2 regions of the Macrococcus brunensis genome follow, and region 2 is predicted to be linked to the other one. Evidence: riboswitches for the same ligand, from Rfam matches in the RefSeq annotation. Region 2 holds a riboswitch; the other holds the start of a gene.
What was found. A riboswitch is a leader RNA that binds a small molecule or an ion and turns the genes downstream of it on or off. The one in region 2 is predicted to bind FMN.
Positions count from the first base shown of each region.

Region 1 (4,335 bases), 330 kb from region 2:
CGGTTTGAGGGACATCAGTTTAGTCGCTTCCTGTGTCTCCGGGATCAACTGTATCTCAAAGTAATTCGCGTTCAATTCAAAGATGGTCAGTGACGTGCCATCGACTGCGATGGAGCCTTTTGGAATGACATATTTCTGGTCATTTTTATCCAGGCTGATGTGATAGACGATAGCATTCCCTTTAGACAGTTTACGCAGCACTTTGCCTGTGTTATCCACGTGACCTGAGACGAAATGACCGCCGAGACGTGTCGTCGGCAGGAGTGCACGCTCTAAATTGACTTGATAACCGGCGCTCACTGCCTTGAATTTTGTACGGTCTGATGTGCCGATGATGACATCCACATCAAAGGACTGAGGTGTAAAAGAAGTCACTGTCAGACACGTGCCATCGACTGCGATTGAGTCACCTACCTTAATATCTTCAAGTATTTTCTTACAGCGGATCGTCATTTTAAGTGCACCCTGCTGCTTGATGCGTTCTATCGTACCTACTTCTTCAATTAAACCTGTAAACATCTTACTGCCCCTTTCGGTAAGTCAGACGGACATCATCTTCAAACTGCTGAATATCCACTAGTCTGAGCTGAGTCATCCGACTTTCTTCTGTATGATAAAAACGATTGTTCAATGTGCCGCCAAGTAGTTTCGGGGCGTAATAAATGACGACTTCATCAAAACAATCCTGTTCTATAAATTCACTGATGACGCCGGAACCACCTTCTATCATCAGCCGGCTGATGCCTGCCTGATAGAGAAGTTCCAGGAGATGTGCCGGACGGAAATCTTGTGTGATTAAAGTCTCCGCATGCGGGATTTCTGCCGGGCTGATAACGAGGATTCTCTGTCCGTTCATTCTATCCGCTTCGTGGAGCGTTACATCTCCCGACTGCGAGATAATCACCTTGGCAGGCTCCTTGTCACTGACATGACGCGCATCGAGCTTTGGCTTATCGATTTCATAAGTTTTTCTGCCGACGAGTACTGCATCCTGACTATGTCTAAGTCGGTGTACATCCTGACGTGAAGCCGTGTTTGTCAGCCATTTACTGTTGTCAAAGTCATCGGCAAGTTTACCGTCAAGTGTCGAAGCCAGCTTCAGCGTGACATAAGGACGTTTCTCCTCTTTTGAAGTAAAGAAAGCCTCATAAAACGCGGAGATGGCAGAGTCAGGCGCATGAATCACTTCTATACCATGTGATTCCATATATCGAATACCTGTATCATCCAGACTAGTATCACGAACAGCAAAGACGACCTTTGTGATACCTGCCTGAATAATCGCTTCAGTACAAGGCGGTGTCTTGCCTGTGTGATTACAAGGTTCAAGCGTGCAGTAAAGTGTTGCGTCTGTTGCATCTCCTGCCATTTTGATCGCCTGCACCTCAGCATGCGCGGTTCCTTCCTTGAGATGAGCACCTATACCGATGATGACGCCATTTTTTACAATGATGCAGCCCACTGCCGGATTACGTCCGGTCTGTCCCGCCGTCATTTTAACGAGTTCAAAAGCTTGTTTAAGATACATCTGTTCCTCCTCAAAATAAAAAGGCGCCCTGAGAGGCGCCTTGAATTTAGGTATCACAAATAAGACCTTGTAAGCATTAAAAAGTCATGGTCAAATAAACCATCTTACAATGGTGTCTTATTCTTTCTCCCATCCAGACTTTAACTGTCGGCTTCAGAATTTCACTGAATCAGCCAATATCGAACATCGATAAAGGGTCGCGGGCTATGACCGCCGGTTGGGAATTTCACCCTGCCCCGAAAGAATGTATGAAGTTATGTTAGTTGCCTAACGTATTAATCGTACAGCTTCTAAGCATTAAATGCAAGATGAAGGTAGTTAGAATAAAAAGTTGATGCAATTGATCGTTTTTGCACCAGCTTTCACCTCTCCTAACAAAAAAAGCACTTTCAATGAGTGCTTCCATCAACCTATTTAATACGATCATAGAACGCTTTGACGTCCCGGCGTGCTTCTAACAACAATTCATAGACACCATTGTTCTTCATATTGACGCCACCTGTCAGCTGTCCTAACGCAACAAAATCGTCAAGTACGCCGTATTTCGGACTGATAACTCGCCCGTCGCCTGGCATCACTTGAATACCACCGTCTGCATGTTCAGCAATCAGACTGTCATTCAGCAGACCTTCAAGCATCGGACTAACCTCAGTTTTACTTAAATATTTAGCTGGACCTGTCGCATTGATGACATAATGTACACGGTCTTCAGAACCATCTTCATATTGAAGACGATATTTACGATATTTATATTCGATAGCTTCCAGCCCTGCTTTAATCACGACTCTGTTATTTTCAATATGGTCGATCAGTTCTTCCGCGCTTGGTTCTGGCATCGGATTTGAATAGTGATCGACGAATGGTGCGTACTCTTCTTGATAGCGTGCTTTATCTTCCTTAGTCATATAAGGCCAGATTTGCGATGCTTCGAACATGATCTGATAAAACATCGACTGCAGTGCGCCGATAGCTTCATGATTTTTCAGGTCAAACTGCATCGCTTTCACTGGATCTTTGCGTGAGACACCGTAGAATTTTTCAAAATCTACGCCTTGATGATCACATTCTTTCTTAAAGAGTTCCACTACTTTATCCAGAGGAATAAAGTCATTATTTTTCTTACGGATTTTACGGAAACTCGCTGCTGTCCAGTACTTCATTTTGAACGTCACCATCTTACCGCGCACGGATTGCACTTCTCCTGAATGAGAGGCAACGAGCACTTTAGAGCCTTCTTTCGTTAAATAGCGCATACAGTCCAGTCCACTGAGTCCGGCACCAATTACCGCATAATCTTTCTCTGTTTCTACTTCAAGAGTATGAAGCGGATATGGCCATGAAATGAAGTGATCCGTTTCCTTCAGTTTATAAGGATCCTTTGCCGGCAGTTGTCCCGCTGTCATAAAAAGATGATCAAACTGATGCTTCTGATCCTGTGTTTCAAGCTCATAGCCCCCAGGACGTTTCTTCACCGCGCGAATATGATCGGTCACCACTGTAACCTTGCCTTTTTTAATAAGCGCTTCAAACTGCGCTTCCATATATTTGCCGAACAACTGACGAGAGAAGTAGATGTTGCCCTCCTCGTTCGAATTATCCCCTTCACGCGCCTGAATTTCTTCTACAGAGCGGTTCTCTTCCACCCATTTCATAAAGTCATCTTTCTTATTCCGTTTCATAGACAACTGATTTGCCGGGTAATTGAGCAGCATTTCCACATCTTCATATTGAAAAGCACGTCCCTTACCCATATACTTTTTGTCATCAAAGACTGTGATATCCAGTTTCTTGCCGAGTTTATGATTCAGTAAATACTTAAGGACGTGGGTCCCGGCTACGCCACCACCGATAATTGCTACTTTCATATTGTCCTCCTTAAAATGTTCATTTTATCTATCATACCCTACTTCAGTTGCGAATAAGACATTAATGTTATTATACTAAAGAGACTATGAATTTCGGAGGTTCGATATGTATAAAAGATTATCTGCTGTATTCCTTGCATCAGCTTTACTGGCTGGCTGTCAGTCAGAAGAGGCCGTCAAAGTGACAGATACAGCGTCACAGATTAAGGCTGCACAGCAAATGAAAGACGATGTAAAATCTTATGCATCCACTTATAAGACTCAGTCAACAGAAAACAATAAAGAAACACAGACTTATCTCGGACTTAAAAAAGATGAGGATGACAATCAGGAAGTAACCGTCAAGAATTCAGAAGAAGACGGTAAATTCTATGTCTATGATAAGAAAGCTATTCTGCAGAGAGAAGGCGAATGGGTGGATATATCGAAACTCGGTGGTTCTCAGCTGCTTTCGATGACAAAACCGCTTCTCTACAGCGAGCAGTTTCAGCTACTCGACAAGATGACAGCTGCCAAGTACAAAGACCATACACTGACACAGACAATTAACGGCTATGATGAATACCTGAAAGTTTTCGGTCAGAGCAAAGAAGATAAAAAAGCCATCAATAATCTGAAGAAAACTTATCCAGACATTCAAAACGAGATCACTTTTACTTTCGATAAACGCAATCAGATTGAGAAAATTACCAATGACCTGAAACTTAAAAATGACAAAACCACTGTCCATAACAATGCAATGACAACTTTCTCAGAAATCAATAGTGTCCGCCTCGATATTCCTGGCCCCGTTAAACATGCCAAGGAAGTCGGTGCATAAAAAATAGGCCATCTCATTCGAGATGGCCTATTGTTCTTCAGGTGGTACGCTGCGCGTGATAAACAGTGACATGATGAGACCTGCAACGACCAGTGCCGTCGCAAACCAGTAGGCATGATGAA
Region 1 is NZ_CP092179.1:1,586,540-1,590,874, forward strand. Features, by position in the region: gene MGG13_RS08235 (riboflavin synthase) at 1-519, opposite strand, end outside; gene ribD (bifunctional diaminohydroxyphosphoribosylaminopyrimidine deaminase/5-amino-6-(5-phosphoribosylamino)uracil reductase RibD) at 521-1,528, opposite strand; FMN riboswitch at 1,646-1,776, opposite strand; gene MGG13_RS08245 (FAD/NAD(P)-binding protein) at 1,939-3,393, opposite strand; gene MGG13_RS08250 (hypothetical protein) at 3,500-4,213, shown strand; gene MGG13_RS08255 (MDR family MFS transporter) at 4,241-4,335, opposite strand, start outside.
Region 1: another riboswitch for FMN. It lies ahead of ribD (bifunctional diaminohydroxyphosphoribosylaminopyrimidine deaminase/5-amino-6-(5-phosphoribosylamino)uracil reductase RibD); the one in region 2 lies ahead of MGG13_RS06555 (ECF transporter S component).

Region 2 (4,335 bases):
TCAAGCAGTGTCTCGATTTCTTTCAGTTTATCTGCTGGATTTTTGACCGATAAAAAGATATTGCTGCGTTCCTCGCGTTTATCGACCAGTAACAGCTCCCTTCGTAATAGCTGGCTGATATCTCTGATAATTTTGTCATCAGCGGTCGCAGTCAAGGCGATTACCTGACAGCCAGGCTTCATCACTTCATGAAGCAATAGATAATGCGGCCTGAAGTCATATCCCCACTCAGAAATGCAGTGTGCTTCGTCTATGACCATGTGGGTCAGGTTCAGCTGTGCAACTGTCGCTCGTGCTTTGTCTGTTGCCAGCCATTCCGGTGAGCAGAAAATAAACTGATAGTCCTGCAGCTGACTAAAAATCAGACGTTTCTCCCGAATATCCAGATAGCTGTGAATACAGACTGCTTTCAGCCTTAAACGTTTCAGCTCAGCCACCTGGTCTTCCATCAATGAAATAAGCGGTGTGATTACCAGTGCCCGACCGTTTGAGGCTATTACAGGAAGCTGATAACAGAGTGATTTCCCTCCTCCCGTAGGCAGAAGCGCAAGTACGTCACGGCCTGTTTCAACCGCTTCAATCACTGCTTTCTGACTTGGCCGTAACTCTGAGAAGCCATATATTTTTCGCAGAATTTCTTCTGTTGTCATAGTTTCACTTCTTTCATAATCAGACAGAGAGCTATCTTGACTTTAAAGTAACTATCCATCTGAGATTCCTCGAAATAAGGTTTAAGCCGCTGATAATGATGCTGATGATAAAGAGAGCGTATCTCAGCGATTTCCGTTTCTGTCACATAGCGACTGACGTCTACCGGATAGTCTTTAATGATCATTTCTATGATATGGTCTTCAATGGTATGAAGTTTGACCCCTCTTTTTAATGCGATTGTATCAAGAGCTATTCCTTTAGTGATCCATTCTTTAGTCTGTTCAGTGGCACTGTGAAGTGGCATCCGGATATATAAGCTTTTAAAATAATCATGCTGATGGATTAGATGAGTCAGCAGATTGAGCTCTCGTAGCAGCATCAGAGAGTATTCTGTCTGTTCAAAGCCTGATGCCCTGCAGATCTCTTCTATCGAGAAATGGTTGCCTTTCGCATCCGGTAGCAGCTTGTAAGTGAATACAGGAAGTTCCTGCGCCATCTTGTCATACAGACTCAGCAGTTCTGTTTCGTATTCTTTAGGTTGACGCTTATATGAATGCAGCCAGCTTTTAACCTGATGCTGAATAAACAGATGATTTGAAACCGGATAGAAGTCTTTGATCTGATAAGACTGAGCTGCCATCGTCTGTGTCAGCAGTCTAAGTGCCTGGAATGTCATATGCGAAGCATCATAGAAATAGGGATAAAACCTGATATCCTCAGGCGTGTCACCAGTAAGTTCGGGCCGGCTATTATAAAAAGGAAGCTGTCCCTGCATCATTGCATCAAAATAAGTCTGATGGGATCTAAAACCCATCAATATATTATTGAAGCTTTTATCTGTCTTCTCTGCGAATTTACGCTGTTTCGCCTGCTGATAAATAGAATCCATCAATGCCTCCAGATAATTTTTGTTGAAAAAAAGTGCATGAATCTCTAAAATATATATGTACTAGTGTAGCATTTTTAAGTAGGGAGGCGAACCATTTGGCTGGGAAATATACAATCGTAGATATGGATACATGCATCGCTTGTGGTGCTTGTGGTGCAGCAGCACCTGATATATATGATTATGATGATGAAGGCATTGCCTTTGTTATTCTTGATGATAACCAAGGAACTCAGGAAGTACCTGAAGAACTCGAAGAAGATATGATCGATGCGTTTGAAGGCTGTCCGACAGATTCTATTAAAGTAGCAGATGAATCATTTGACGGAGATGCACTTAAATACGAATAAAAAAGAAGGAATTCCACTGGAATTCCTTCTTTTTTATTTAAATCTCTTTTCAATAACAGGTAACAGCGGTCTGAAAATCAGTATAAAGACGATAGAAACTATCAGTCCTTTTATGATATTAAACGGAATAATACTTGCTGATACAATGGCTTTAAAGTTGTTAGTAATATCACTTAAGTTTGTAATCATACCGTATAAAGGCAGCAATACAAAATAGTTCATGAGACTCATAATAAGCGTCATGACTAACGTCGCAGCGATTAAACCGACCCATCTATCTCTGCGACCCGCATAATAAGCTGTTAAAACAAAACTAGCACCCGCTAAAAAGTTTGCGATAGGACCGATTGGTTCAACCGGATTCACTGCAAAATTGAGTAAGTTTTTAATGAGTTCTATCATGACTGCGCCGATTGGTCCGACTGTAAACAGACCGATTAAAGCAGGTACATCACTGAAATCAATCGTTAAGTAAGGCGGCATAAAAGGCAGTGGAAACTTGAGGAACATCAGTACGAAACTGATGGCACTCAGCATGCTGATCAGAATCAGCTTCTTCGTTCTGTTAATACTTGACATATTCTACTCCTTACATCCATCAACTGAAGGAAGGAGGCATCACAAATAAGCAAAGCTCTTTGCTCTGCACTCCATCTTCTCCCATCCAGACTATACTGTCGGCTTCAGAATTACACTGAATCAGCCACCCGAAGGTAGGTCGCGGGCTATACCGCCGGTTCGGAATTACACCGTACCCCGAAGATGAAATATTTTATTTTTTCGGATTTTCATCCTTTTAATATATTAGCACAAGTTTTTATTAAATCAATGTTTTGGAATCACAATTTTAAAAGTAGTCCCTCTACCCTGTTCGCTTGAAACTGTAATATGTCCACCGTGTGACTCAATGATGGACTTAACGATGAAAAGACCGAGTCCGGTTCCATGTTTACCTCTCGTTCTTGCAGCGTCCACTTTATAGAACCGGTCAAAAAGATGAGGCAGGTGTTCCGGTGAGATACCGACGCCTGAATCGCTGACTTCGATTGTGAGCGCGTCTCCTGCTTTCACGGTTAAATGAATCGCATCTCCTTCGTGTGTATAACGAACAGCATTATCAACTAAATTCGTTAAAACCTGAATCATCTTGTCATAGTCAAGCGACCAGGCAAGTCCTGGCGGAGAATCTACGATAAGGCTGAGCTTATTATCAGTCAGAGACTGATTAAACGTTGATTTCACTTTATCAAGCAGCGCAACGACCGGCATTTCCTCAAGGTGCAGTTTAACGTCACCTGCGTCGTAGCGGGCGACATTAAGCAGTTCATTGACGAGGCGATTTAAACGTTTGCTCTCATCCAGAATGATATTTAAGAATTCTTTCCGGTCTTCCGGTGTTTCCACAATATCATCCAGTAACGCTTCCGTATAACCCTGCAGCATCTGGATTGGCGTTCTGAGCTCGTGCGACACATCAGCGACAAACCGCTTCTTCATCTCATCATTACGGTGCTCTTCAGTCATATCACGAATCAGAGCAACTGCGCCTATCTGATTATTTGCAGCTGCACGTCTCACTGGTGAGATAATAACCACGAAGTAATGATTAAGTGTCGCGATTTCAATGACTTCTGAATCATTAGTTTTCACCACTTCTTCAAATGACTGTTCGAGCTGTATTTTGTCATCCTCACTAATCAAAGTAAGAAACTGCTCTGCTTTCGGATTCATCAGCTGTTGATCTAAATCCATATGATAACTGAGTACACCATCTGCCATAGCATTGATCAGTTTATCTCTCAGATTTCTTTCCGTTTCAATGGAAGCGATGTTGTTTCTGATGTCATCCTCCATTTTATTGAATGCAACAGTGAGTTCGCCTATTTCATCACGTGATGTCGTCTTGATTTTCTGGGCGCGTTCGCCTTTAGCCACCTGAAACGCTGATTCCTTAAGTCTGAGCAGCGGCTTCGTAATCTTATTGGATAAGAAAAAGGCAAAAATCGTTGACAGTACAATTAAAATTAAAGCCGTTATTAAGATAATCAGGCTGACATACTGGAGTGTCGAACTGATAGAGTTAATGTCCTGATAGAGAATAATCGCACCTTTGTCCTGAAATGCCTGAGACGGGAATCCAAGAAGAATGTAGCGATGTCTCTCATCCTGATAATTGACATCGATAATTTTAGTCACATGTTTGTTTTCATCAAAGACTGCATTAAAATCTGGATTGGTACGAAACTCATCAATCATGATTTGCTTCAGATCATCATGACGATCCGTCAGCTGTGATTTATTTTCAACGATAATCAGACCAGCGGGATTCTCAACAAGTTCCATGACATAGTTCATCGCGTCTTCCTGGTTATGTCGACTCATCAAAATACTTTCAATTTTATTTGCCTGCTGATAGAGGGTCTTTCCTGTCTCAGAAATGAAGTAGGA
Region 2 is NZ_CP092179.1:1,259,490-1,263,824, forward strand. Features, by position in the region: gene MGG13_RS06540 (RecQ family ATP-dependent DNA helicase) at 1-650, opposite strand, end outside; gene MGG13_RS06545 (helix-turn-helix domain-containing protein) at 647-1,540, opposite strand; gene MGG13_RS06550 (ferredoxin) at 1,663-1,887, shown strand; gene MGG13_RS06555 (ECF transporter S component) at 1,921-2,457, opposite strand; FMN riboswitch at 2,536-2,655, opposite strand; gene MGG13_RS06560 (ATP-binding protein) at 2,713-4,335, opposite strand, start outside.